2 regions of the Enterobacter sp. RIT637 genome follow, and region 1 is predicted to be linked to the other one. Evidence: riboswitches for the same ligand, from Rfam matches in the RefSeq annotation. Region 1 holds a riboswitch; the other holds the start of a gene.
The links. Region 1 has a riboswitch for thiamine pyrophosphate ahead of thiC (phosphomethylpyrimidine synthase ThiC). Riboswitches for the same ligand answer to the same signal wherever they lie in the genome.
Positions count from the first base shown of each region.

Region 2: linked by a shared signal. The riboswitch ahead of thiB (thiamine ABC transporter substrate binding subunit) and the one ahead of thiC (phosphomethylpyrimidine synthase ThiC) in region 1 are both predicted to bind thiamine pyrophosphate.

Region 1 covers NZ_JAIHAZ010000005.1:234,034-248,815, reverse strand. Annotated here, with positions in the region: gene nfi (deoxyribonuclease V) at 1-22, opposite strand, end outside; gene hemE (uroporphyrinogen decarboxylase) at 32-1,096, opposite strand; gene nudC (NAD(+) diphosphatase) at 1,135-1,908, opposite strand; gene rsd (sigma D regulator) at 2,004-2,501, shown strand; TPP riboswitch at 2,556-2,665, shown strand; gene thiC (phosphomethylpyrimidine synthase ThiC) at 2,744-4,639, shown strand; gene thiE (thiamine phosphate synthase) at 4,639-5,280, shown strand; gene thiF (thiazole biosynthesis adenylyltransferase ThiF) at 5,267-6,022, shown strand; gene thiS (sulfur carrier protein ThiS) at 6,006-6,206, shown strand; gene thiG (thiazole synthase) at 6,208-6,975, shown strand; gene thiH (2-iminoacetate synthase ThiH) at 6,975-8,108, shown strand; gene K5E19_RS11065 (sensor domain-containing diguanylate cyclase) at 8,443-9,987, shown strand; gene K5E19_RS11060 (PTS sugar transporter subunit IIB) at 10,121-10,429, shown strand; gene K5E19_RS11055 (PTS lactose/cellobiose transporter subunit IIA) at 10,429-10,746, shown strand; gene rpoC (DNA-directed RNA polymerase subunit beta') at 10,862-14,782, opposite strand, start outside.
Region 2 covers NZ_JAIHAZ010000008.1:642-15,423, reverse strand. Annotated here, with positions in the region: gene ilvI (acetolactate synthase 3 large subunit) at 1-1,363, opposite strand, end outside; gene leuO (transcriptional regulator LeuO) at 1,743-2,687, opposite strand; gene leuL (leu operon leader peptide) at 3,325-3,411, shown strand; gene leuA (2-isopropylmalate synthase) at 3,503-5,074, shown strand; gene leuB (3-isopropylmalate dehydrogenase) at 5,074-6,165, shown strand; gene leuC (3-isopropylmalate dehydratase large subunit) at 6,168-7,568, shown strand; gene leuD (3-isopropylmalate dehydratase small subunit) at 7,579-8,184, shown strand; gene K5E19_RS13515 (Hok/Gef family protein) at 8,277-8,429, opposite strand; gene K5E19_RS13510 (sugar efflux transporter) at 8,647-9,825, opposite strand; gene sgrT (glucose uptake inhibitor SgrT) at 9,946-10,098, opposite strand; gene sgrR (HTH-type transcriptional regulator SgrR) at 10,187-11,842, shown strand; TPP riboswitch at 11,879-11,979, shown strand; gene thiB (thiamine ABC transporter substrate binding subunit) at 12,011-12,994, shown strand; gene thiP (thiamine/thiamine pyrophosphate ABC transporter permease ThiP) at 12,970-14,580, shown strand; gene thiQ (thiamine ABC transporter ATP-binding protein ThiQ) at 14,564-14,782, shown strand, end outside.

The DNA.
Region 1 (14,782 bases):
CGCGTAGCGACGCGAGATCCATAACCACTCCTTACTTGTGATACTGGGCAGAAAGCCGATGCACCGCCTCCACAAATACGCCTGCGTGTTCTGGCGGCACATCCTGATGAATGCCGTGGCCGAGGTTAAAGACGTGGCCTTCACCCTGGCCGAAACCAGACAGTATAGTCGACACTTCTTCTTCAATGCGGGCTGGCGGCGCATAGAGCATGGACGGGTCCATATTGCCCTGCAGCGCCACTTTGTCGCCCACGCGACGGCGGGCATCGGCGATATCGGTCGTCCAGTCTAGGCCCAGCGCGTCGCAGCCGGTCGCCGCCATCGCTTCGAGCCACTGACCGCCACCTTTGGTGAACAGCGTCACCGGCACGCGGCGACCTTCGTTTTCACGCAGCAGGCCATCAACGATTTTGTGCATGTAGTACAGGGAGAACTGCTGATAATCGCGCCCGGTCAGCACGCCGCCCCAGGTATCGAAAATCATCACCGACTGCGCACCGGCTTTAATCTGCGCGTTCAGGTAGAGGGTAACGCTCTTCGCCAGCTTGTCGAGCAGCGCATGCAGGGCCAGCGGCTCGGCGTACATCATCTTTTTAATCATGGTGAAGGCTTTGCTGCTGCCCCCTTCCACCATATAGGTCGCCAGCGTCCACGGGCTGCCGGAGAAGCCAATCAGCGGCACTTCACCTTTCAGCTCGCGGCGAATGGTGCGTACGGCGTTCATCACGTAGCCCAGCTCGCCTTCCGGATCGGGGATCGGCAGCTTATCCACGTCGGCTTTGCTTTTGATTGGGGAGGTGAAACGCGGACCTTCACCGGTTTCGAAGTACAAGCCAAGGCCCATTGCATCCGGAATGGTCAGAATATCCGAGAAGAGGATCGCAGCATCCAGCGGGAAGCGGCGCAGCGGCTGGAGCGTCACTTCGCAGGCCAGCTCGGCGTTTTTGCACAGCGACATAAAATCGCCCGCCTGCGCGCGCGTGGCTTTGTACTCTGGGAGATAGCGTCCCGCCTGGCGCATCATCCACACCGGGGTGACATCAACGGGCTGGCGCAGCAGCGCACGCAGATAACGATCGTTCTTCAGTTCGGTCATTTTTGCAGTTCCTTAAGCGTCATGGCCTCAGTGTAACACTACTCATACTCGGCCCGACACATCGCCACGGTATCTTCTATCAGCCGACGCGCCACGGTGCCCGGCGGAGGCAACAGCGGTAAATCGTCATAGCGATACCAGTTCGCTTCCAGCAGCTCTTTCTGATCGATGACGATCTCGCCGCTGTCATATTCCGCCATAAACGCGGTCATCAGCGACATCGGGAACGGCCAGGGTTGGGAGGTGACGTAGCGCAGGTTCTTCACCTTAATACTGCTCTCTTCCATCACCTCGCGCGCCACCGCCTGCTCCAGCGTTTCGCCCACTTCAACGAACCCGGCCAGCACGGTGTGAATACCGTTGCGATGACGAGTATGCTGCGCCAGCAGGATGGAATCTTCCCGACGGATAGCGACGATAATGCACGGCGCAATCTGAGGATAGTAGCGCTCGCGGCAGTGGCTGCAGAGCATCGCCCACTCGGTTTTGCTCGGGTGCATGGTATGACCGCAGTAGCCGCAGTATTTATGCGAGCGGTAAAACTCCGCCAGCTGCACGCCGCGCCCCGCCAGCTGGAACAGCCCGACATCCTGATCCAGCACCTGCCGCACAGACCCCATATCCTGGCGACGCGCTTGTTGGATCAACCACACCGGCTCGCCCTGCCACTCGCCGATCCACAGCGCGGTTTGTCCTGCAAGATCGAACGTTTCCGCCGTGCCATGGGGGATTTCCCCGGCAGGAAGCCATAGTTTTTGTTCGTGACTGACGATCCACCAACCCAGATCTGATTTTTCAATAATACGATCCATATCTATTGCACTACCTTCGCTTCACTGACATGTTGTTAGCATTGTGGTTACATTTTGGATAAGCAGATTCAATCCTAAACCTTGCGGAGTCGACCATGTTAAACCAGCTAGAAAGCCTGACTGAGCGCGTTAGAGGAAGTAACAAACTGGTGGATCGCTGGCTACATGTGCGCAAGCATCTACTCGTGGCTTATTACAATCTGGTCGGTATTAAGCCTGGCAAAGAATCGTTTATGCGGCTGAACGAAAAAGCGCTGGATGATTTTTGCCAGAGGCTGGTCGACTATCTGTCCGACGGCCATTTCAATATTTATGAACGCATTATCCGCGAAATGGAAGGGACAACTCCGTATTTAGCGGCCAGTAAACTCTATCCGCTGCTGGAAGCCAACACCCAGCAGATCATGGATTACTACGATTCCACGCTCGAGAACGCCATCGATCACGATAACTATCTTGAGTTCCAGCAGGCGCTATCCGACCTCGGTGAAGCGCTGGAGGAGCGATTCACGCTGGAAGATAAGCTGATCGCCCTCGTGCTGGACAATGATTTGAATATCAGCAATGAAGAGAACGTCGCGCGCCCTGCTTGAGTTCTTAATCGTTAACGAGTAATTTACAACCATTCGCCCCTCTCACGAGGGGGATTTTTCTTGTCGGAGTGCCCAGTGTGAAAGCACGGGCTGAGACCGTTAATTCGGGATCCGCGGAACCTGATCAGGCTAATACCTGCGAAGGGAACAAGAGTCACACTGCTGTTGTATCGCCCGAGGGCGATCCTCTCTTGCTTCATCCGTCGTCTGACAAGCCATGTCCTTCACTTTTGGAATGAGCTATGTCTACTGCAAAACTGACCCGCCGCGAACAGCGCGCACAGGCCCAACGCTTCATCGACACGCTGGAAGGCACCGCTTTCCCGAACTCGAAACGCATCTATATTTCCGGCTCGCAGGCCGATATTCGCGTCCCAATGCGCGAAATCCAGCTCAGCCCGACGCTTATCGGCGGCAGCAAAGAGAATCCGCAGTTTGAAGACAACGAAGCCGTGCCGGTATACGACACCTCCGGCCCGTACGGCGACCCTGATGTTGCCATCAACGTCCAGCAGGGTCTGGCTAAGCTTCGCCAGCCGTGGATTGACGCGCGCAACGACTGCGAAGAACTGAGCGTACTCAGTTCTGCGTACACCAAAGAACGTCTGGCCGACGACGGTCTGGACGAGCTGCGCTTTACCGGTCTGCTGACGCCAAAACGCGCCAAAGCGGGCAAATGCGTGACCCAGCTGCACTACGCGCGCCGGGGTATCGTCACGCCAGAAATGGAATTTATCGCCATCCGCGAAAACATGGGTCGCGAGCGCATCCGTAGCGAAGTGCTGCGCTATCAGCATCCGGGTGAAGGGTTTGGCGCTCGCCTGCCGGAGAACATCACGCCGGAGTTTGTACGTGACGAAGTGGCCGCCGGCCGCGCGATTATCCCCGCCAACATCAACCACCCGGAATCCGAGCCGATGATTATTGGCCGCAACTTCCTGGTGAAGGTCAACGCGAACATCGGTAACTCGGCCGTGACTTCCTCCATCGAAGAAGAGGTGGAAAAGCTGGTCTGGTCCACGCGCTGGGGTGCGGATACGGTAATGGACCTCTCCACTGGCCGCTATATTCACGAAACCCGCGAATGGATCCTGCGTAACAGCCCGGTACCGATTGGCACCGTCCCGATTTATCAGGCGCTGGAGAAGGTCAACGGCATTGCCGAAGACCTCACCTGGGAAGCGTTCCGCGACACGCTGCTGGAGCAGGCTGAACAGGGCGTGGACTACTTCACCATTCACGCGGGCGTGCTGCTGCGCTACGTGCCGATGACGGCGAAGCGTCTGACCGGCATCGTCTCGCGCGGCGGCTCCATCATGGCGAAGTGGTGCCTGTCACATCATCAGGAAAACTTCCTCTACGAGCACTTCCGCGAAATTTGCGAAATCTGCGCCGCGTACGATGTCTCTCTGTCGCTGGGCGATGGCCTGCGTCCGGGCTCTATTCGCGACGCGAATGACGAAGCGCAGTTTGCCGAGCTGCACACCCTGGGCGAACTGACCAAAATCGCCTGGGAGTATGACGTGCAGGTGATGATTGAAGGCCCAGGCCACGTGCCGATGCAGATGATCCGCCGCAACATGACCGAAGAGCTGGAGCACTGCCACGAAGCGCCGTTCTATACCCTGGGACCGTTGACCACCGACATCGCGCCGGGCTACGACCACTTCACGTCAGGCATTGGGGCGGCGATGATCGGCTGGTTCGGCTGCGCCATGCTCTGCTACGTGACGCCGAAAGAGCACCTCGGCCTGCCAAACAAAGAAGACGTGAAGCAGGGGCTGATCACCTACAAAATTGCCGCCCACGCGGCGGATCTGGCCAAAGGCCACCCGGGTGCGCAAATCCGCGATAACGCCATGTCGAAGGCACGCTTCGAATTCCGCTGGGAAGACCAGTTCAACCTGGCGCTGGACCCGTTCACCGCCCGCGCCTATCACGACGAGACCCTGCCGCAGGAATCAGGCAAAGTCGCGCACTTCTGCTCTATGTGCGGGCCGAAGTTCTGCTCGATGAAAATCAGCCAGGAGGTGCGCGACTACGCCGCCGCGCAAACCATTGAAGTGGGGATGGCGGACATGTCAGAAACCTTCCGCGCCAAAGGCGGCGAAATCTACCTCAAAAAAGAGGAGGCGTAATGTACCAGCCCGATTTTCCCCCGGTGCCCTTCCGTTTAGGGCTCTATCCGGTGGTGGACAGCGTGGAGTGGATAGAGCGCCTACTGAAGGCAGGCGTTCGCACCCTCCAGCTGCGCATCAAGGATAAACGCGATGAGGAGGTGGAGGCCGATGTGGTTGCCGCCATCGCGCTTGGGCGTCAACATAACGCCCGCCTGTTTATCAACGACTACTGGCGGCTGGCCGTTAAGCACCAGGCGTACGGCGTGCATCTGGGTCAGGAGGACCTGGAAACAACGGATCTGAACGCTATTCGCGACGCCGGGCTACGCCTTGGCGTTTCAACGCATGATGACATGGAGATCGACGTGGCGCTGGCGGCCCGTCCCTCCTACATCGCGCTGGGTCACGTCTTCCCGACGCAAACCAAGCAGATGCCCTCCGCACCGCAGGGTCTGACGCAGCTGGCGAGTCACGTTAAACGCCTTGCCGATTACCCCACCGTCGCCATCGGCGGGATCAGCCTTGAACGTGCCCCCGCGGTGCTGGAGACCGGCGTCGGCAGTATCGCCGTCGTCAGCGCCATCACACAGGCCGCAGACTGGCGGTTCGCCACCGCGCAGCTGTTACAGCTGGCAGGAGCGGGTGATGAACGATCGTGATTTTATGCGCTACAGCCGTCAGATCCTGCTGGAAGATATCGCCATCGACGGGCAGCAAAAGCTGTTCGCCAGCCGGGTGCTGATTGTCGGTCTGGGCGGACTAGGTGCGCCCGCCGCGCTTTATCTGGCAGGCGCAGGTATCGGTACGCTGGTGCTGGCCGACGACGACGAGGTACACCTCAGCAACCTGCAGCGGCAAATCCTTTTCACCATGGAAGATATCGACCAGCCTAAAGCGCAGGTCACCCGGCAGCGGCTGAACCAGCTTAACCCGGACATCGAGCTGATTGCCCTGCAGGAGCGGCTCAGCGGTGAACGCCTGCAGCGTGAAGTCGCCCTTGCCGACGTGGTGCTGGACTGCACGGACAATATGGCGACGCGTCAGGCGATTAACGCCGCCTGTGTGGCACATAACACGCCGCTTATCACCGCCAGCGCGGTCGGTTTCGGCGGACAGATGATGGTCCTGACACCTCCGTGGGCGCAGGGCTGCTATCGCTGCCTGTGGCCGGACGATGCCGAGCCAGAGCGTAACTGCCGCACGGCGGGCATTCTCGGTCCAGTCGTTGGTGTGATGGGCACGCTGCAGGCGCTGGAGGCCATCAAGCTGCTCAGCGGCATGGAGACGGAACGCAATACGCTGCGGTTATTTGATGCGCGCTCAGGCGGCTGGCGCCATCTGGCCTTGCACCGCGCCAGCCAATGCCCGGTATGCGGAGGCCACGATGCGCATTCTGTTTAACGATGAGCCAATTAAGTGCGATGACGGACTTACCGTTGCCATGCTGCTCGAAAGGCTACGCCAGCTCAAGCCGGGAACGGCGCTGGCGCTCAATCAACAGATCCTGCCGCGCGAGCAGTGGGAACATCAGCAGGTCAATGAAGGCGACCAGATCCTGCTGTTTCAGGTCATCGCAGGGGGCTGAGATGTTACGTATTGCCGATAAAGTTTTTGATTCGCATCTGTTTACCGGAACCGGAAAATTCGCCTCGCCGCAGCTGATGGTGGATGCCATCCGTGAAAGCGGCAGCCAGCTGGTGACGCTGGCGATGAAGCGCGTGGACCTTCGCCAGCATAACGATGCCATTCTTGCGCCTTTACTGGAGGCAGGCGTTACGCTTTTACCGAATACCTCCGGTGCGAAAACGGCCGAGGAGGCGATTTTCGCCGCACAGTTGGCGCGTGAAGCGCTCGGCACGCGCTGGTTGAAGCTGGAAATTCACCCGGATGCGCGCTGGCTACTGCCCGACCCGATTGAAACGCTGAAAGCAGCAGAAAAGCTGGTGCAGCAGGGATTTATCGTCCTGCCTTACTGCGGCGCCGATCCCGTCCTGTGTAAACGGCTTGAAGAGGTCGGCTGCGCTGCCGTCATGCCGCTGGGCGCGCCCATCGGTTCTAATCAAGGGCTGGAGACGCGGGCGATGCTGGAGATCATCATTGAACAGGCCACCGTGCCCGTGGTCGTGGATGCGGGCATTGGCGTGCCCAGCCACGCCGCGCAGGCGCTGGAGATGGGTGCCGACGCGGTTCTGGTGAACACGGCAATTGCGGTGGCTGACGATCCGGTCAAGATGGCGCGCGCGTTCCGCATGGCCGTAGAGGCTGGCCTGCTGGCAAGGGAGTCCGGTCCCGGCTCGCGCAGTTTCCAGGCGCATGCCACCAGCCCGCTGACCGGTTTTCTGGAGGCGCTCTGATGACCACGTTTACCAATCGCTGGCGGGAGATCCACTGGGACGATATTGCCCTGCGCATCAACAGCAAAACGGCGGCGGATGTCGAGCGCGCGTTAAACGCGCGTCATCCGACCCGCGAAGACATGATGGCCCTGCTTTCACCGGCGGCCAGCGCCTACCTTGAGCCGATGGCGCAGCGCGCGCAGCGGCTCACCCGCCAGCGCTTTGGCAACACGGTGAGCTTCTACGTGCCGCTCTATCTCTCCAACCTGTGTGCCAATGACTGCACCTACTGCGGCTTTTCAATGAGCAACCGCATCAAGCGTAAAACGCTCGATGAAGGTGAGATTGCGCGCGAGTGTGCGGCCATTCGTGAAATGGGCTTTGAGCACCTTCTGCTGGTCACGGGCGAACATCAGGGGAAGGTGGGAATGGACTATTTCCGTCAGCATCTTCCGGCTATTCGCCGTGAGTTTGCGTCGTTGCAGATGGAAGTGCAGCCCCTGTCGCAGGACGAGTACGCAGAACTGAAAACGCTTGGGCTGGACGGAGTCATGGTTTATCAGGAAACCTACCACGAGGCGACGTACGCCCGGCATCACCTGAAGGGAAAAAAGCAGGACTTTTTCTTCCGGCTGGAAACGCCGGACAGGCTGGGACGCGCCGGGATCGACAAAATCGGCCTTGGCGCACTGACGGGGCTTTCAGACAACTGGCGAGTGGATAACTATCTGGTGGCGGAACATCTGCTGTGGCTCCAGCAGCATTACTGGCAGAGTCGCTACTCTATCTCTTTCCCCAGATTGCGTCCGTGTACAGGCGGCGTCGAACCGGCCTCGGTGATGGATGAGCGCCAGCTGGTACAAACCATCTGCGCGTTTCGTCTGCTCGCCCCGGACGTTGAACTATCACTCTCAACGCGTGAGTCCTCGGCGTTTCGCGATCGCGTTATCCCGCTTGCGATTAACAACGTCAGCGCGTTTTCCAAAACGCAGCCGGGCGGTTACGCCGACGATCATCCGGAGCTGGAGCAGTTTGCGCCACACGATGCACGACGTCCGGAAACCGTCGCGGAAGCGCTGATCGCCCAGGGGCTTCAGCCTGTCTGGAAAGACTGGGACAGCTGGCTGGGACGCGCCTCGCAATTACGTTGAAATGTACTGCAACTACGTAAAAAAATGACGAGGCGTCTTCTGAGATAAACACCGGGCAGTTGTGAACAGGTGCCCGGTTTTTCTATTCTGCTTTCGTCAGCAACGGATGCTGTCCAGGGCGAAAAGCTTCTTCCTCTCTTTCGCCCTGCCTCTGCCCAACATAACAAAAGTTGAAAAAATAAAAATAATGAGTAATTTCTTAATGATTCTTAAGATAAATCATCTCGCCTGAAATCCTGTTCCGTATAATTCGCTACTAACCTCAGGACAGCGACTAAGCTGAGAGGATATCAGCAGGCGTAACGTATTCATCATCTGGATTAATCTACAGCTCATGGCACTTCACAGTAAAAAGCTCTCTTTCACCCGGCCGATTATGGTCAGCTTTGCGGGGATCCTCTGCAGCTTCGCGCTGATCGCCGTGTTGATTACGCTTTCTCAGAGAAAGGATTTTCTGGAGGATTATCATAAGATTAATGGTAATTTCACCCATAACCTGGCGGTGAACTATACCGAATCCATCCTGCGTGAAAACGACTATATTCTGGGGCGTGCAGCGATGTATTTTGCGCGCGACGATCGGCTGAATCAGACAATCAACGTCGATCCGGTACAAGGACTGCAAATGTTAATGCATTTGCAAAACCTGATGCCGACAGTCTCGTCCATCTCTTTGACAGACACGCAGGGGCATTATCTGCGCGCGCCGGAAGTACTTCCTACGGAAAAGAGCAGGACATTCGACGTGCGAACCCGTCCGTGGTTTATAGGCCAGGCAGAGGCCAGTATTTTTAGTCACTATACCAGCCCCTATATGGACTACTTCACCGACCACCCAACCGTCACCCTCTACAAACCGGTGATTTCACCCGAAGGCAGGCTAAAGGGAACGATCGCTTTTCATCTTGATTTGACCTCTATGGGATACACCCTCCGTCAAATGGTGGCTCCCGTACAGGGTGAATTTTTCGTCGTCGAACGCGATGGTACCGTGGTACTTCACCCGGACACGGGCGCGCTGTTTAAACCGTACGTCAGCGAAGCGCTGATGGACAAAATGACCAGCGGCGAAGGCCATTTATTCGATCCAAAAAGCAAATCCTGGTACTACTACTACTCCTTCACCAACCCGGACTGGTTTGTTATTTATCGGGTATCCGACGCCACGCTTACCGCCATTACCCGCCACGAAACCGTTGTTGTTAGTTGGGGATTTGCACTTGCAGCCATTATCATCATTCTGTTTGGTTTGTACCTGCGCCATGCTTCCCGTACCGTGCTGATGAATATTATCAACGCCATCAAAACCGGGGATGTCAGCCAGGCCCCGCGCCTTGAGGCGATGCTCAGCCATACCATTCAGTCAAACAAAGCGCGTGAACAGGCCTATGTCCGTCAGGCAACCCATGACGCATTAACGGGCTGTAAAAACCGCCGCGCATTCGACAACGATGTGGATGAACTGCTGAACGCGCATCAGCCTTTCGCGCTGGCCCTGATCGATATCGATAACTTCAAATCCATTAATGACACCTGGGGGCACCTGAGCGGCGATATCGTTTTGCGTAACGTTGCCCGCGAGGGGATCCAGATCATGCAGCCCCATCACATCTCTGTTTACCGCTACGGCGGCGAAGAGTTCGCGGTGATCTTCCATACGGAGCTGATCGCTACCGCTCACGCGCTGCTGGAAGCGTGGCGCACCGCCGTGGAACGGCGCGTCTGGCGTGAGGAGAACCTGCACGTGACGTTCAGTGCAGGCCTGGGGGAATGGCACTTCGAGCCGCTGGAACACTTTGTAGGTAGCGTCGATGGCGCGCTTTACACGGCAAAACAGCAGGGAAAAAATCGTATCGTTCGTACGTCTGACAGCAAGTAACCACGAAATTGTAACCGGTTTCAGAAAAATGCCGATTTCTTTGTGATGCCTGACACACAATCACGGTAAAGCGGTTGTTGAAGCGGTCTGCACGGGATAATTATCAATAAACACATGTAGATCGAGGCTGATTATGAAGAACATCGTTTTATGCTGTGCAGCGGGAATGTCAACCAGCATGCTGGTTCAACGTATGAAAGATGCCGCGCAGAAAAAAGGGGTTGAAGTCACCATTAAAGCCGTTCCGGTCGCGGAGTTTAAAGACAACATCGCGACGGCCGACATCGTATTGCTGGGGCCACAGGTAAAATACGAGCAGGCGAAACTTCAGGCGCAGGCCGACCCGCTGGGCAAAAAAGTCGCGGTGATCGACATGATGGATTACGGCATGATGAAAGGTGATGCCGTACTGGAAAAAGCGCTTAAGCTGCTGGAGTCATAATGGAAGACTTAGAAACCACAATCATGGAACTGCTGGTGAATGCGGGCGCGGCGCGAAGTGCTGCTCTGACCGCACTGCAGATGGCACGTAAAGGCGACTTTGACGAAGCCGAGAAGGCGATGGAAGAGTCACGCGAATATGTAAAACACGCGCATACGATCCAGACGCAGCTTATTGGCCTTGATGAAGGCACCGGAAAGCTCCCGGTTAATCTGATCACCGTGCACTCTCAGGATCACCTGATGAACGCGATGGTTATTCAGGATCTGGCAGGCGATATGATTGAGCTTTACCGGCGGATCCCGTTGGTAAACTGATAACATACAGCTGTAAAAAAACCCGCCGAGGCGGGTTTTTTATTGTCGGGTGGCGCTACGCTTAACCGACTTACGAGGCACATGCCCGGTAATGTTTATCACCGGGCATCAACGATTACTCGTTGTCGGAACCGCCCAGACCTGCGTTCAGCAGTTCTGCCAGGCTCGCGGATGCATCTTCTGCAGTGACCTGCGGTGCAGCTGGCAGTTCGCCCGCAGCACGACGACGCATACGATCCTGGTGGTACGCATAACCGGTACCCGCCGGGATCAGACGACCCACGATAACGTTCTCTTTCAGACCGCGCAGTTCATCACGCTTACCAGCAACAGCCGCTTCGGTCAGGACACGCGTGGTCTCCTGGAACGATGCTGCAGAGATGAAGGACTCGGTTGCCAGAGACGCTTTGGTGATACCCAGCAGATCGCGCGCGAAGGTCGCACCGATTTTGCCGTTCGCTTCCAGATCGCGGTTTGCAATCTTAACGCGAGAGTATTCAACCTGTTCGCCTTCCAGGAACTCGGAGCTGCCTGCGTTTTCGATGGTTGCTTTACGCAGCATCTGACGAACGATAACTTCGATGTGCTTATCGTTAATCTTAACGCCCTGCAGACGGTAAACGTCCTGTACTTCGTTGGTGATGTAACGCGTTACCGCGTGTACGCCACGAAGACGCAGAATGTCGTGCGGTGCTTCTGGACCATCGGAAACCACGTCACCACGTTCTACACGTTCACCTTCGAACACGTTGAGCTGACGCCACTTAGGAATCATCTCTTCGTACGGTTCGCTGCCATCTACTGGAGTGATAACCAGACGGCGTTTACCTTTGGTCTCTTTACCGAAGGAAATGATACCACTGATTTCCGCCAGGATTGCAGGCTCTTTCGGACGACGTGCTTCGAACAGGTCCGCAACGCGCGGCAGACCACCGGTGATGTCCTTGGTACCGCTGGATTCCTGAGGAATACGCGCCAGAGCATCACCCGCACCGATCTGAATGCCATCTTCCAGCTGTACGATCGCTTTACCCGGCAGGAAGTACTGCGCAGGCATGTCGGTACCTGGGATCAGAACGTCGTTACCCTGACCATCAACGATTTTCAGTGCAGGACGCAGATCTTTACCACCGGCAGTACGTTCAGCAGAATCCAGAACCACCAGAGAAGACAGACCGGTCAGCTCGTCGGTCTGACGAGTAATGGTCTGGCCGTCGATCATGTCAGTGAAGCGGATGAAACCACTTACTTCGGTGATAACCGGCATGGTGTGTGGATCCCAGTTTGCAACGGTTTCACCGCCGGCAACCTGCTCACCATCACCTTTCGCCATAACCGCACCGTAAGGCACTTTATAGCTCTCTTTGGTACGACCGAATTCGTCGATCAGCTTCAGCTCGGTGTTACGAGAGGTCACAACCAGCTTGCCAGCGGAGTTAACAACAGACTTCGCGTTGCTGAGCTTGATGCTACCTTTGTTTTTCACCTGGATGCTGGATTCAGCAGCCGCACGAGATGCCGCACCACCGATGTGGAACGTACGCATCGTCAGCTGTGTACCCGGCTCACCGATGGACTGTGCCGCGATAACGCCGATTGCTTCACCTTTGTTGATGATGTGGCCACGCGCCAGGTCACGACCATAGCAGTGCGCACATACACCAAAGTCGGTGTCACAGGATACAACGGAACGTACTTTCACGGAGTCAACAGAGTTCGCTTCCAGCAGGTCACACCAGTGCTCGTGCAGCAGCGTGTTGCGTGGAACCAGAATGTCTGCAGTACCCGGCTTCAGAATGTCTTCCGCGGTCACACGACCCAGAACGCGATCGCGCAGTGGCTCTTTAACATCACCACCCTCGATAACCGGGGTCATGGTGATACCTTCGAGGGTGCCACAATCGTCTTCGGTCACAACCAGATCCTGCGCAACGTCAACCAGACGACGCGTCAGATAACCGGAGTTCGCTGTTTTCAGTGCGGTATCCGCCAGACCTTTACGAGCACCGTGCGTGGAGATGAAGTACTGGAGTACGTTCAGACCTTCACGGAAGTTCGCGGTAATTGGCGTTTCGATGATGGAGCCATCTGGCTTCGCCATCAGACCACGCATACCTGCCAGCTGACGAATCTGTGCTGCGGAACCACGCGCACCGGAGTCGGCCATCATGTAGATGCTGTTGAAGGAAACCTGCTGCTCTTCTACGCCGTCACGGTTAATCACGGTTTCGGTCTGCAGGTTATCCATCATCGCTTTGGATACACGATCGTTCGCCGCTGCCCAGATATCGATAACTTTGTTATAGCGTTCGCCCGCGGTTACAAGACCAGACTGGAACTGCTCCTGGATCTCAGCAACTTCGGCTTCCGCTTCAGAGATGATCTCGTGTTTCTTCTCTGGGATGACCATGTCATCGATACCAACAGATGCACCTGAACGCGCTGCATAAGCAAAGCCGGTATACATTGTCTGGTCAGCGAAGATTACGGTCGGCTTCAGACCCAGAATGCGGTAACAGGTGTTCAGCATTTTGGAGATCGCTTTCTTGCCCAGCGCCTGGTTGACGATGGAGAAAGGCAGACCTTTCGGTACGATCATCCAAAGAATGGCACGGCCAACGGTCGTGTCTTTCAGGCTGGTTTTCGCAACGAATTCGCCGTTTTCATCTTTTTCGTATTCGGTGATACGCACTTTAACGCGCGCATGCAGAGAGGCCAGGCCAGCGCGATAAATACGCTCAGCTTCTTTCGGGCCAGTCAGCACCATGCCTTCGCCTTTGGCGTTAACACAGTCACGGGTCATGTAGTACAGACCCAATACAACGTCCTGAGAAGGAACGATAATTGGTTCACCGTTCGCTGGGGACAGGATGTTGTTGGTAGACATCATCAGCGCACGCGCTTCGAGCTGGGCTTCCAGCGTCAGCGGTACGTGAACAGCCATCTGGTCACCATCGAAGTCGGCGTTATATGCCGCACAAACCAGCGGGTGCAGCTGGATAGCTTTACCTTCGATCAGGACTGGCTCAAATGCCTGGATACCCAGACGGTGCAGTGTTGGTGCACGGTTCAGCAGTACCGGGTGTTCGCGGATCACTTCGTCCAGGATATCCCAAACGACAGCTTCTTCACGCTCAACCATTTTCTTAGCGGCTTTGATGGTGGTGGCCAGGCCACGCAGTTCCAGCTTGCCGTAGATGAACGGTTTGAACAGCTCCAGTGCCATTTTCTTCGGCAGACCGCACTGATGCAGACGCAGGTATGGACCTACGGTGATAACAGAACGACCGGAGTAGTCAACACGCTTACCGAGCAGGTTCTGACGGAAACGACCCTGTTTACCTTTGATCATGTCGGCCAAAGATTTCAGAGGACGTTTGTTAGAACCGGTGATCGCACGACCGCGACGACCGTTATCCAGCAGGGCATCTACCGCTTCCTGCAGCATACGTTTTTCGTTGCGTACGATGATGTCCGGCGCAGCCAGATCCAGCAGACGCTTCAGACGGTTGTTACGGTTGATAACGCGACGATACAGATCGTTCAGATCGGACGTTGCGAAACGACCACCATCCAGCGGTACCAGTGGACGCAGATCTGGCGGCAGAACCGGCAGAACGGTCAGGATCATCCACTCTGGCTTGTTGCCAGACTGAACGAACGCTTCCAGCAGTTTGATACGCTTGGTCAGCTTTTTACGCTTGGTTTCGGAGTTAGTTTCGTTCAGCTCTTCACGCAGCTGCTCGCACTCTTGCTCCAGATCCATGCTCTTCAGCAGGGCCTGGATAGCTTCCGCACCCATCTTCGCGTCGAATTCGTCACCGAACTCTTCCAGCGCGTCCAGATACTGTTCTTCGGTCAGAATCTGGTTACGTTCCAGGTTCGTCATACCGCCTTCGATCACAACATAAGATTCGAAGTACAGAACACGTTCGATATCGCGCAGCGGCATATCCAGCAGCAGGCCGATACGGGACGGCAGGGATTTCAGGAACCAGATGTGAGCAGTTGGAGACGCCAGCTCGATGTGGCCCAT
Region 2 (14,782 bases), on a different contig from region 1:
TATTCATCTGAATACTGCCATCCCCGGTCACACAGACCACGGTTTCATTTGGCAGTGCCAGCTTCACCCCCAGCGCGGCTGGCAGACCGAAGCCCATCGTGCCCAAGCCCCCTGAGTTGATCCAGTGGCGCGGCTTATCAAACGGATAATAGAGGGCAGCAAACATCTGATGCTGACCAACGTCAGAGGTCACATACGCCTCGCCGTGAGTCAGACGCCAGATCGTTTCGATTACCGCCTGCGGCTTAATATGCTCACTTTGCGTGTCGTACTTCAGGCACTGACGCCCGCGCCATTGTTCAATCTGCTGCCACCAGTCGCGGATCTCATCCAGCGGCTGAGAGACCGTTTCCTGCCCCAAAAGATCCAGCATTTGCTCAAGGACCTGACGCGCATCCCCAACGATCGGCACATCTGCCGGGACCGTTTTCGAAATAGAGGTGGGATCGATATCAATGTGCAGCACGGTCGCATCTGGACAGTATTTCGCCAGGTTATTGGTGGTGCGATCGTCAAACCGAACGCCAACAGCAAAGATCACATCCGAGTTATGCATCGTCATGTTGGCTTCATAGGTGCCGTGCATACCCAGCATCCCCAGCGCCTGACGATGCGTTGCCGGGAATGCCCCCAGCCCCATCAGCGACGATGCGACAGGAAGATTCAACTTTTCTATCAGTTCACGCAGCTGCGTTTCACAGGCGGAATTAACGGCACCACCGCCCACATAGACCACCGGTTTTTTTGCTGCCACAAGCGTCTGAAGCGCGCGCTTAATTTGGCCTTTGTGGCCTTGCGTCGTTGGATTGTAGGAGCGCATGCTCACCGATTCCGGCCAGACATACGGCAGCTTATTCGCCGGGTTCAGAATATCCTTTGGCAGATCGACCACTACCGGGCCTGGACGCCCGCTTGCTGCCAGCCAGAAGGCTTTTTTCAGCACGCCGGGAATATCTTCGGTTTGCTTCACCAGGAAGCTGTGCTTAACCACGGGGCGTGAAATCCCCACCATGTCGCACTCCTGGAATGCATCGTAGCCAATCAAGGAGGTTGCAACCTGACCGGAAAGAATGACCAGTGGAATGGAGTCCATATACGCTGTCGCGATACCGGTAATGGCGTTGGTCGCACCAGGACCCGACGTGACTAATACCACGCCTACTTCACCCGTCGCACGGGCCAGCCCGTCAGCCATGTGTACCGCCGCCTGCTCGTGACGAACCAGAACATGGTCAATGCCGCCCACCGTATGAAGCGCATCATAAATATCGAGGACTGCGCCTCCAGGGTAGCCGAACACTTGCTTCACGCCCTGATCGATCAGCGATCGAACGACCATTTCCGCGCCAGACAACATCTCCATGCTTTGCCTCCAGGCTTTTTGTTATAGACAGAAAGCAGAATTCATTTCCGCCCCGTCTTACGATAGGGATCAACCCATCTTATATAATGCAGAGTGATCGTTACCTTAACCGCTCGTTATAAGGCAGGCAATTGGCAAACAAGGCGGGGGAAATGTCCTCCGAAGCAGAAAAGAGAGCCAGTCCGGAAGGTTATGGTGAATTCATCTGTTATTAGAGGTTGAGATAATGATTCATCGCTTAAAAGTGAGATGATTCAGGAAATCATCTATTTTTGACGGGATGACAACCGGAGGAAAAAAGTCACTCAGAACAAAATATCATTAACGATAAAAATATCAGGATAAACCGCATGTTTTAATGCGATTTATCCTGACGAGCTTATCGACGACAGACGCTGATAAGTAACTCTTCCATCCACTGATGCCCTTTATCCCGGCCCGCTGCTTCATGCCATGAAAGGTAACAGGTACGGCTATTTAGCTTGAGCGGTAATGGCAAAATTTGCAGATTAAGCTGTTCAGAGAACTCTTCCGCCAGCCAGCGCGGGGCAATAGCGACCAGGTGCGTCTGGGATACCACATTTAATACGCTGACCATTGCCATACCCTGATAAGCAACGCTCGCTTGTTTATCTGCGGTGTCATACCACGGCAGACTAAATGAAGCATACCTGTCGAGAGCGACAACGGCATGTTGCTCATTATAAACATCGTTTTCACGCAGCGGAGCATTCATTCTCGGGTGTTTTTTACTGGCGACCAGGACCATTTCATCTTTAAATAGCGGTACGCAGGAAAACTCCGGGCGACGGAACTCTTCGTATCCTAAGACAAACTCCGTTTCCTGATAACGAAGCTGGTGCTCAGTGTTCTGATTTAATGAAGACTTAAAAACCAGATGAATATTTGGCGCAATCGTTTCAACTTTATTATATATAATAGAGGTCAAATAATTGTCGAGTGGACTGCAAACGCATAAATGGAAAACTCGCTCGCTGCTTAAGGGTTCAAAGCCTGAACCAGGCAGTTCATTTTGTACCAGTTGCAGCGCCTGACGAATAGAGCCAAACAGTTGGAATGCGCGAGCAGTGGGCTGGATCCCCCTTCCGTAACGTACGAATAATTCGTCGTTAAACATCAGTTTAAGCCTGGCCACCGCATTACTTACCGCTGGTTGAGACATGCCAAGGGATTGCGCTGCACGCGTGATATTCTGCTCCTGCATTACCGCGTCAAAAACGGTTAACAGATTGAGATCCACAGTGCGTAACTGAGGTTTAACCCCGTCATAAACCTGAGGTTGATTAATATTATTTAATGGCATTCCTGACTCCACTGTCACGCTAAATTCCCTCTGCCAGAGCATTGTAATAAGTTCGAAAAATATGATTTACCATGCATATACGACCAGCGAAAGAGAATTATTTAAAATTCGGAAAATATAAAGACAAACTCATCAATAGAGTGCAGATGCATCTCATTGACTCGGGGATAAAAATCAACGTAAATTGATATCGATTACATTAGGGTTGGCATGAAACCATAGTTCAGATGAATAAACAATCACCCCTCAGGTTAATAATAACTTAAGTTTCATTAAACTATTAACAGCAACATCGTTGAGTTAGTTAACAAACTTTTATCAATATGCCCTGCACATTCGTTTCCAATTCATTCACTGCGCACATAAATTAATGAAAAAACACGCATTTCAACCCCAGGTGCAACGACAAACAAAGTATGTTTAATTGATACTAAATATATTCAAATCATTCCGGTGACAAATTTTAAGTCCAAAAATAGACAATTAAAGAGGTCACAAACGAGAAAGCCAGCACAATTAGCTAAATCCAATAATCAGTGCAATCATGCCAGCAGGTGTAAATTTGTCACCAAGGGTTGACATGAACAGCCGTATCCAGTACCACTAAAAGCATATTGAATTTAACGGAGCACGATTCATGACACGCACCATTCGTTTCACCGGTCTACTACTACTAAACGCATCCACTGTGCGCGGTAGACTGGCGGGCGAAATTCAGCGTTGAATCGTCACCAGTAAGACTAGAAACCCGCGCCACTGCGCGGGTTTTTTTATGCTCGTAGCAAGGCGCCCTAAGACTGACAAGGACCTAACCCATGAGCCAGCAAGTCATTATTTTCGATACTACTTTACGTGACGGTGAACAGGCATTACAGGCGAGCCTGAGTGTGAAAGAGAAACTGCAGATTGCGCTGGCTCTCGAACGTATGGGCGTCGACGTGATGGAAGTGGGTTTCCCCGTCTCTTCACCGGGTGATTTTGAATCAGTGCAAACCATTGCGCGCACCATTAAAAATAGCCGCGTATGTGGTCTGGCGCGCTGCGTGGAGAAAGACATCGACGTTGCCGCCGAGTCATTGAAAGTCGCCGAAGCGTTCCGTATTCACACCTTCATTGCGACCTCGCCTATGCACATCGCGACCAAGCTGCGCAGCACGCTGGATGAGGTGATTGAGCGCGCGGTTTACATGGTTAAGCGCGCACGCAACTATACCGATGACGTTGAGTTCTCCTGTGAAGATGCGGGTCGTACGCCAATCGAAGATTTGGCGCGCGTCGTCGAAGCCGCGATCAACGCGGGCGCGAAAACCATCAACATCCCGGACACCGTCGGCTACACCATGCCGTTTGAGTTCTCCAACATCATCACCGGTCTGTATGACCGCGTACCCAATATTGATAAAGCGATTATCTCCGTCCACACCCACGATGATTTGGGTCTGGCCGTGGGCAACGCCATCGCGGCCGTCCACGCCGGTGCGCGTCAGGTAGAAGGCGCAATGAACGGTATCGGCGAACGCGCGGGTAACTGTTCGCTGGAAGAAGTGATCATGGCGATCAAAGTACGCAAAGACATCATGGACGTGCACACCCGCATCAATCACAACGAAATCTGGCGCACCAGCCAGACCGTCAGCCAGATTTGCAACATGCCGATTCCGGCCAACAAAGCGATTGTCGGCACCGGTGCCTTCGCGCACTCCTCCGGTATTCACCAGGACGGCGTGCTGAAGAACCGTGAAAACTACGAAATCATGACTCCGGAATCCATCGGCCTGAACCAGGTGCAGCTGAACCTGACCTCTCGCTCTGGCCGCGCGGCGGTTAAGCACCGTATGGAAGAGATGGGTTATCAGGACAGTGATTACAACATGGATCAGCTGTACGACGCGTTCCTGAAGCTGGCCGACAAAAAAGGTCAGGTGTTCGACTATGACCTGGAAGCGCTGGCCTTCATTAACAAGCAGCAGGAAGAGCCAGAGCACTTCCGTCTGGATTACTTCAACGTACAGTCTGGCTCCAGCGACATCGCCACCGCCTCGGTCAAACTGGCCTGCGGTGATGAAATTAAAGCGGAAGCCGCGAACGGTAACGGCCCCGTCGATGCGATTTACCAGGCGATTAACCGCGTCACCGAGTACGACGTTGAGCTGGTGAAGTATGACCTGACGGCGAAAGGGCATGGTAAAGATGCCCTGGGACAGGTGGATATCGTGGTGAATTACAACGGCCGCCGCTTCCACGGCGTGGGCCTGGCGACCGATATTGTTGAATCCTCCGCGAAAGCGATGGTGCACGTTCTGAACAACATCTGGCGCGCCGCCGAAGTCGAAAAAGAGTTGCAACGCAAAGCTCAGAATAAAGAGAACAACAAGGAAACCGTGTAATGTCGAAGAATTACCATATTGCTGTGTTGCCGGGCGACGGTATTGGTCCGGAAGTGATGGCACAGGCGCTGAAAGTACTGGAAGCCGTTCGCACGCGTTTTGCGATGAAAATCACCACCAGCCACTACGACGTGGGTGGTATTGCGATTGATAACCACGGTACCCCGCTGCCTAAGGCGACCGTGGAAGGCTGCGAAAATGCCGATGCCGTGCTGTTTGGCTCCGTCGGTGGCCCGAAATGGGAACACCTGCCGCCGGCAGAGCAGCCAGAGCGCGGCGCGCTGCTGCCGCTGCGTAAACACTTCAAGCTGTTCAGCAACCTGCGTCCGGCGAAGCTGTATCAGGGTCTGGAAGAGTTCTGCCCGCTGCGCGCAGATATCGCCGCCAACGGTTTCGACATTCTGTGCGTGCGTGAACTGACCGGCGGGATCTATTTCGGTCAGCCAAAAGGCCGCGAAGGCAGCGGCCAACACGAGAAAGCATTCGACACCGAGGTATATCACCGTTTCGAAATCGAACGTATCGCCCACATCGCGTTCGAGTCGGCGCGCAAACGCCGCCATAAAGTGACCTCTATTGATAAAGCGAACGTGCTGCAGTCTTCCATTTTGTGGCGCGAGATCGTCAGTGAAGTCGCTAAGCAGTACCCGGACGTCGCGCTGTCGCACATGTACATCGACAACGCGACTATGCAGCTGATTAAGGATCCGTCCCAGTTTGACGTGCTGCTGTGCTCCAACCTGTTCGGCGATATCCTCTCTGACGAGTGTGCGATGATCACCGGCTCCATGGGCATGCTGCCATCCGCAAGCCTGAATGAAGAAGGCTTTGGCCTGTACGAGCCTGCCGGCGGCTCCGCGCCGGATATCGCAGGCAAAAACATAGCTAACCCGATTGCGCAGATCCTCTCCCTGGCCCTACTGCTGCGCTACAGCCTGGATGCAGGCGATGCGGCAACCGCAATTGAGAACGCCATTAACCGGGCGTTAGAAGAAGGCGTCCGTACCGGCGATTTAGCACGCGGCACGGCGGCAGTCAGTACCGATGAAATGGGCGACATTATTGCCCGCTATGTCGCTGAAGGGGTGTAATCATGGCTAAGACGTTGTATGAAAAGTTGTTTGATGCGCACGTTGTTTACGAGGCGCCAAACGAAACCCCGCTGCTGTACATTGACCGCCACCTGGTGCACGAAGTGACCTCACCTCAGGCATTTGACGGCCTGCGCGCGCACAAGCGCCCGGTACGTCAGCCGGGTAAAACCTTCGCGACGATGGATCACAACGTTTCCACCCAAACCAAAGACATTAATGCCTCGGGTGAGATGGCGCGTATCCAGATGCAGGAGCTGATTAAGAACTGCAACGAGTTTGGCGTTGAGCTGTACGACCTGAACCATCCGTATCAGGGCATCGTCCACGTAATGGGGCCAGAACAGGGCATTACCCTGCCGGGCATGACCATCGTGTGCGGTGACTCCCATACCGCCACCCACGGCGCGTTTGGTGCGCTGGCGTTCGGGATTGGCACGTCCGAAGTGGAACATGTGCTGGCAACGCAGACCCTGAAACAGGGTCGCGCCAAAACCATGAAGATTGAAGTGAAGGGTAAAGCCGCACCGGGCATTACCGCGAAAGACATCGTGCTGGCGATTATCGGCAAAACCGGCAGCGCAGGCGGCACCGGCCACGTTGTTGAGTTCTGCGGTGAAGCCATCCAGGCGCTGAGCATGGAAGGTCGTATGACCCTGTGCAATATGGCCATTGAGATGGGCGCAAAAGCCGGTCTGGTCGCGCCTGACGACACCACCTTCAACTATGTGAAGGGTCGTCTGCATGCGCCGAAAGGTCAGAATTTTGACGACGCGGTTGCGTACTGGAAAACCCTGAAAACCGACGATGGGGCAACCTTTGATACCGTTGTCACACTGCAGGCTGAAGAGATTGCGCCTCAGGTGACCTGGGGCACCAACCCGGGTCAGGTGATTTCCGTCAACGACGCCATTCCCGATCCGGCCTCCTTCGCCGATCCGGTCGAGCGCGCCAGTGCGGAAAAAGCATTGGCCTATATGGGGCTGAAGCCCGGCGTGCCGTTGACCGACGTAACCATTGATAAAGTCTTTATCGGTTCCTGCACCAACTCCCGTATCGAAGATTTGCGTGCCGCCGCCGAGATTGCCAAAGGCCGCAAAGTGGCACCGGGCGTGCAGGCGCTGGTGGTACCTGGCTCCGGTCCGGTTAAGGCGCAGGCTGAAGCCGAAGGTCTGGATAAGATCTTCATTGAAGCAGGCTTCGAATGGCGTCTGCCAGGCTGCTCAATGTGTCTGGCGATGAACAACGACCGCCTGAATCCGGGCGAGCGCTGTGCCTCCACCAGCAACCGTAACTTTGAAGGCCGTCAGGGCCGCGGTGGGCGCACCCATCTGGTCAGCCCGGCAATGGCCGCCGCTGCGGCAGTCACCGGCCATTTCGCCGATATTCGCAGCCTGAAATAAGGAGACAATCATGGCAGAGAAATTTACCCAACATACGGGCCGTGTTGTCCCGCTGGACGCCGCTAACGTCGATACTGATGCGATCATTCCTAAGCAGTTTTTGCAGAAAGTGACGCGTACCGGTTTTGGCGCACATCTGTTTAACGACTGGCGTTTTCTGGATGACAAAGGCGACGTGCCGAACCCGGAGTTCGTCCTGAATTTCCCGGAATACAAAGGTGCATCCATTCTGCTTGCGCGAGAAAACTTTGGCTGCGGCTCATCCCGTGAACACGCGCCCTGGGCGCTGACCGACTATGGGTTTAAGGTGGTTATTGCCCCGAGCTTCGCGGATATTTTCTACGGCAACAGCTTCAACAACCAGCTGCTGCCGGTAACGCTGAGCGATGAACAGGTCGATGAGCTGTTTGCGCTGGTGCAGGCAAATCCGGGGATATCGTTTGAAGTGGATCTGGAAGCGGAAGTGGTGAAAGCCGGGGATAAGTCCTACAGCTTTAGCATTGATGCGTTTCGCCGTCACTGCATGCTGAACGGTCTGGACAGCATTGGCCTGACGCTCCAGCACGAAGACGCTATCTCAGCGTACGAGAAAAAACAGCCTGCGTTTATGGGCTAAAGGCAATAGCCCGCAGGGCGCGGGCCATTGATAAGGGTGCGTTGAGGCTCAACCACTCTGGAGAGGCGGGGAACCTTCCCCCGCCAATACCGCTAACGTTTTGCTTCGTAAGCCAACACTGCCGCCAGCTCTGTTTTCTCCTGTCTGAAGTGCAGCTCACACAGCGAGTCACGCACCATCCAGGTGAAGATCAACAGCGTCGTACAGATCAGAAACAAACCTAACAGCAGAGTACGTTTTGGCATTCCAGCCTCCTTATTGCTTTTCGGCAATGAAGAGACTAACCTCGCAATGTTGGTTGTGAAGTTGGTCTCCCCATCAGTTTTTTTGATGTGGGACTCTCCACTGTTTGCCTCTTGCGAAAGCCTGAGGCAAACAGCCTCAAGCACCCGCCACGCACTCTATTCTCCTTCCTGGTACCTGTCAGAAAGTCGTTTCATTTCGTGAAGCCGCCTTCCAGAATCAGACATCCTTAACCCGGCAGGTCAGCCCAAGCGTAACCACCGAAATCGCGGCAATCATCCAGTAAACCGAGGCATGCCCGTAGCTTTGCGCCAGCGCGCCCTGAATCACCCCCGCCAGAATAACGCCCGTTGAAATGCTGTTGGTGAACAGCGTGGTCGCAGATCCAGCGCGTCCCGGCATTAAATCCTGGAACCAGAGCATGCCGATCCCGGCAACAATACCGATAAACACGGCGTTAAACAGCTGCAGCGCCAGCAGGGCTTCACGCGAATGGAAGAGGATCAGCCCCGCGTAGAACAGCACCCCGGCCGCCACGGCGACGATCATCATCCTGCGTTTTCCGAAGCGCTTAACGTAGTATCCCGCCAGAATCATTGCCGGAATTTCCAGCCCGGCGGCTGTCCCCATTAAGATCCCTGCGAGCTTGTCCGGCAGACCCAGATCGCTGCTGATCCACAGCGGCATATCGATGATGTACATGGTATTGCAGGTCCACATCAGCGTGGAGGCAATAAACAGCATGCGGACGTTTTTATCCTGCCAGCCGCTCACCTGGGTGACAGGTTTATCCGTTGTCTGTTCGACGCGCGCCACGGACGGCAGCGCAAAGGCGATCAATACCAGACTGATGACAAAAATTCCGGCGGCTATGGAGAACATGGTGGTGAAGCCGTAATTCAGCGCCAGCATGAAGGCCAGCGGTGGGCCGATGACCCACGCCAGCGAGAGCTGCGCGCGCATCACGGAGCTGAACATCACCACTTCCCGCGCCGAGTTATCCGCGTATTCACGGGCCAGCGCGAACAGCTGTGGCATGGCGGTATTCGCGAGAGAGGCCAGCAGCACACCGCAGGTAATGAGGGTCAAATAATGACGGTTAAAGGCAAATAGCAGCGCGTTGCCCACGGCCATCGCGCAGCAAAAGAGGATCAACTTGCGCCTGTCACCCTGACTGTCGGATCGTTTTGCCAGCCCCAGGCTCACCAGGATCCCGGCAATGGCGTTGACGGTGTAAAACAGGCCGACCCAAAACGGCTGCGCCCCCACCTCGCGGCTGAGAAACAGGCTCAGCGTCGGTGCCTGAAGCGCCCCCGCCACGCCCATCATAAAGGCGACCAGCATAAAAGCGGCATACACGCCGTTCAGGCGTCGCCCCATCGTCATCAACCACAGCATGCGCAAGTCCTTGTGAAAGCGAATCGAAATTGGGTGAAATAGTAAACGAAAAAAGCCAGCAAAAACATTTTGCTGGCGGGTGATTAGCACCAATACTCAGTCACACATGATCGAGGCGAGTTAGCGAGAAGAGGTCGGTTTCGTAACGTCCCACTGCATCAATTCTTCTAACATTTTCAGCCGTTGCTCTGCACACTGGCGGGCCAGCCAGGACGATCCTTTTGTCGCTGAAAAGTACTGCTGATAAAATTGACGTGCGGTAGACCACTTCATCATTTACCTCCTCACTTCATCGGGAAGCATTATTGTCCTAATATAGGGATTAATAAATTGCTGGTTTTTTGTCAGGAGTTCCCCTTTTATGCCTTCCGGTCGTCTGCAACAACAATTTATCCGCCTCTGGCAGTGCTGCGAGGGGCAATCGCAGGAGACCACGCTGAACGAGCTGGCTGACCTGCTCAACTGTTCGCGCCGACATATGCGCACGCTGCTCAACACCATGCAGCAGCAGGGTTGGTTAAGCTGGGAAGCGGAGGCGGGACGCGGCAAGCGCTCTCGCCTGACGTTCCTCTACACCGGCCTGGCGCTGCAGCAGCAGCGCGCGGAAGATCTGTTGGAGCAGGACCGTATTGAGCAACTGGTACAGCTGGTGGGCGACAAGGCCGCCGTGCGCCAGATGCTGGTCTCGCATCTCGGACGCAGTTTTCGTCAGGGCCGCCATATTCTGCGGGTGCTTTACTACCGCCCGATGAAAAATCTGTTGCCCGGCACGGCGTTACGGCGCTCTGAAACCCATATGGCCCGGCAAATCTTCAGCGGGCTGACGCGAATAAATGAGGAAAACGGGGAACTGGAAGCCGATATCGCGCACCACTGGCAGCAACTCTCGTCACTCCACTGGCGCTTCTTTTTGCGCCCAGGCATCCATTTTCATCACGGTCGCGAGCTGGAAATGAGCGATGTTATCTCTTCTCTGGAACGCGCCCGCAAGCTCCCTCTCTACTCACATATTTTGCGCGTCCACTCCCCCACGGCGTGGACGCTGGACATTGAACTGTCGCAGCAGGATAAGTGGCTCCCCTGGCTGCTGGGCTATGTGCCCTCGATGATTTTGCCCGGCGAGTGGGAGTCTCTGAATAATTTCGCCAGCCAGCCAATTGGCACCGGCCCTTATGCCGTCTCCCGCAACAACAGCAATCAGCTGAAGATCCGTGCCTTTGATGACTATTTTGGCTATCGGGCGCTGATCGACGAAGTGAACGTCTGGGTGCTGCCGGATCTCAACGAAGAGCTCAGCGCCGGGCTGACGCTGGAAGGCCCGACGACAGGGGAAAAGGCTGTCGAAAGCCGCCTTGAAGAGGGCTGTTATTATCTGCTGTTTGATCGCCGCACCCATCGCGGCGCGAATCCTCAGGTGCGAGAGTGGATCAGCCACATTCTGGCCCCTGCGAACCTGATCTATCATGCCGACGTGCAGTATCAGGCCTGGTGGTTCCCGGCCTATGGCCTGCTTCCGCGCTGGCACCACGCTCGTCCAGCGCGTAACGAAAAGCCCGCAGGGCTGGAGTCCATCACCCTGACCTACTACCGCGAGCACGTAGAGCATCGTTTTATCGCCAGAATCATGACCCGACTACTGGCGGCCGAAGGGGTAACGCTGGAGGTCAAGGAAGTTGACTATGACGAATGGCACCAGGGGGATATCACCAGTGATATCTGGCTCAACAGCGCCAACTTCACCCTGCCGCTCGATTTCTCGCTCTTCTCGCACCTGTATGAAGTCCCGCTGATCCAGCACTGCATCGACCGTGACTGGCAGCAGGACGCCGCCTTGTGGCGAGCGGGGGAGATGAATTTAGCCGCGTGGTGCCAGGCGTTACTTGCCGAACAGGCGATCGTGCCGCTGATCCACCACTGGCTGATGATCCAGGGACAGCGCAGCATGCGCGGCCTGCGGATGAACACCCTGGGCTGGTTCGACTTTAAATCCGCCTGGTTTGCGCCGCCGGAGCCATAACGCTTTCGTAATATTCACCAAATCATTACAATAGCGCCGTTCTCAACGGGGTGCTGCATCACTGATGTGCGCTGAGATAATACCCGTCGAACCTGATCCGGATAACGCCGGCGAAGGGATTTGAGGCTGTCTCTCAAAATCCTTTGCCACTCAACTTTGAGGTGCAAAGTGTTAAAAAAAGTTCTCCCCCTGCTGGCGCTGTTTGCGCTGCCCGCTTTTGCGAAGCCCGTCCTGACGGTCTACACCTATGACTCCTTCTCTGCCGACTGGGGCCCTGGCCCGGTAGTCAAAAAAGCCTTTGAAGCGGACTGTAACTGCGAACTGAAGTTCGTGGCGCTGGAGGACGGCGTGTCGCTGCTTAACCGCCTGCGTATGGAAGGGAAAAACAGCAAAGCTGACGTGGTGCTCGGGCTGGATAACAACCTGCTGGAAGCCGCCTCGCAAACCAAACTGTTTGCCAAAAGCGGCGTCACGGCAGATGCCGTTAACGTGCCGGGCGGCTGGAAAAACGACACCTTTGTGCCGTTTGACTATGGCTACTTTGCTTTTGTTTACGACAAAAATAAGCTGAAAAACCCGCCGAAGAGCCTGAAAGAGCTGGTGGAAAGCGACCAGAAATGGCGCGTGATTTATGAAGATCCGCGTACCAGCACGCCAGGCCTGGGCCTGCTGCTGTGGATGCAAAAGGTCTACGGGGATAAAGCGCCTGAAGCGTGGCAGAAGCTTGCCGCCAAAACCGTCACCGTCACCAAGGGCTGGAGCGAAGCCTATGGCCTGTTCCTGAAAGGCGAAAGCGATCTGGTGCTGAGCTACACCACCTCTCCGGCCTACCACATTATCGCCGAGAAGAAAGACAACTACGCTGCTGCGAATTTCGCTGAAGGTCACTACCTGCAAGTGGAAGTGGCCGCGCGTACCGCCGCCAGCAAACAGCCGGAGCTGGCCGAGAAGTTCCTGAAGTTCATGGTTTCACCCGGGTTCCAGAATGCAATTCCCGCAGGCAACTGGATGTATCCGGTCACTAACGTTGCCCTGCCCGCAGGTTTCGAGCAGTTGACCAAACCAACAGCCTCGCTGGAGTTTACGCCGCAGCAGGTCGCCGCGCAGCGTGCCGCATGGGTAAGTGAATGGCAACGCGCCGTCAGCCGTTGATTCCCGGCTGGTTAATCCCCGGTCTGCTCGCCGCCCTGCTGATGGTGGCGGTCAGCCTGGGGGCATTCCTTGCACTGTGGTTTAACGCGCCGGAGAGCGATCTGCTCGCACTCTGGCACGACAGCTATCTCTGGCACGTTATCCGGTTCTCCTTCTGGCAGGCGTTTCTTTCTGCCCTGCTGTCGGTGATCCCAGCCATTTTTCTGGCGCGCGCCCTGTATCGGCGGCGTTTCCCCGGCAGGCTGGCACTGCTGCGCCTGTGCGCCATGACGCTGATCCTTCCCGTGCTGGTGGCGGTATTTGGTATTCTGAGCGTTTACGGTCGACAGGGCTGGCTGGCCTCTCTCTTTGCATTTTCAGGACTGGAGTGGACCTTCTCCCCCTACGGGCTGAAGGGCATTCTGCTCGCGCACGTCTTTTTCAATATGCCGATGGCGACGCGCCTCTTTTTGCAGGCGCTGGAAAACATACCCGGCGAACAGCGCCAGATTGCCGCTCAGCTAGGCATGCGCGGCCTGTCGTTCTTCCGCTTTGTCGAATGGCCGTGGCTTCGCCGCCAGATCCCGCCCGTGGCGGCGTTAATCTTTATGCTCTGCTTTGCCAGCTTTGCCACCGTGCTGTCGCTCGGCGGCGGGCCGCAGGCCACCACCATCGAACTGGCGATCTACCAGGCGCTGAGTTACGACTACGATCCCGGTCGCGCCGCGCTGCTGGCGATGGTGCAGATGGCGTGCTGCCTTGTACTGGTGCTGTTGAGCCAGCGGCTGAGTAAAGCCATTCCCGCTGGCAGTAACCAAATCACCGGCTGGCGCGATCCGCAGGACAGTCTGCACAGCCGCGTCACCGATTTTATCCTGATTGCGCTGGCGCTCCTGCTGCTGCTGCCGCCGCTGATGGCCGTTATCGTTGACGGACTGAACCTTAATCTCATGTCCGTCCTGCAACAGCCCGTCCTCTGGCAGGCGACCTGGACCTCGGTACGCATAGCGCTGGCTGCCGGACTGCTGTGCGTTATGCTCACCATGATGCTGCTGTGGAGCAGCCGTGAACTCTATGCCCGGCATGCACAAAAGGCCGGACAGGCGCTGGAGCTGACGGGCATGCTGATTCTGGCGATGCCGGGCATCGTGCTGGCGACGGGCTTCTTTTTACTGTTCAACAGCACCATCGGCCTGCCGGAAAGGGCCGACGGCATCGTGATTTTCACCAACGCCCTGATGGCCATTCCCTACGCGCTGAAAGTGCTGGAAAACCCGATGCGCGACGTGAACAGCCGCTACGGGTTGCTGTGTCAGTCGCTGGGCATGCAGGGCTGGCAGCGGCTGAAGGTGGTTGAACTCCGCGCCCTGAAACGTCCGCTGGCGCAGGCGCTGGCGTTTGCCTGCGTGCTGTCGATTGGGGATTTTGGTGTGGTGGCTCTCTTTGGCAATGACGATTTCCGCACGCTGCCATACTGGCTCTATCAGCAAATCGGCTCTTATCGCAGTCAGGACGGCGCGGTCACCGCGCTGTTACTGCTGCTGCTGTGTTTTGCCTTATTTACCGTTATCGAAAAACTTCCGGGGCGTGATGTTAGAACTGACTGATGTAACCTGGCTTTATCAGCATCTGCCGATGCGCTTCACACTCTCCGTGCGTCAGGGGGAGATGATCGCCGTGCTTGGTCCAAGCGGTGCGGGGAAAAGCACGCTGCTTAATTTGATTGCCGGTTTTCTGCAGCCGGCGAGCGGCTCGATAGTGATTGAAAGCCGGGACCATACCCGTACTCCACCGGCAAAGCGTCCGGTC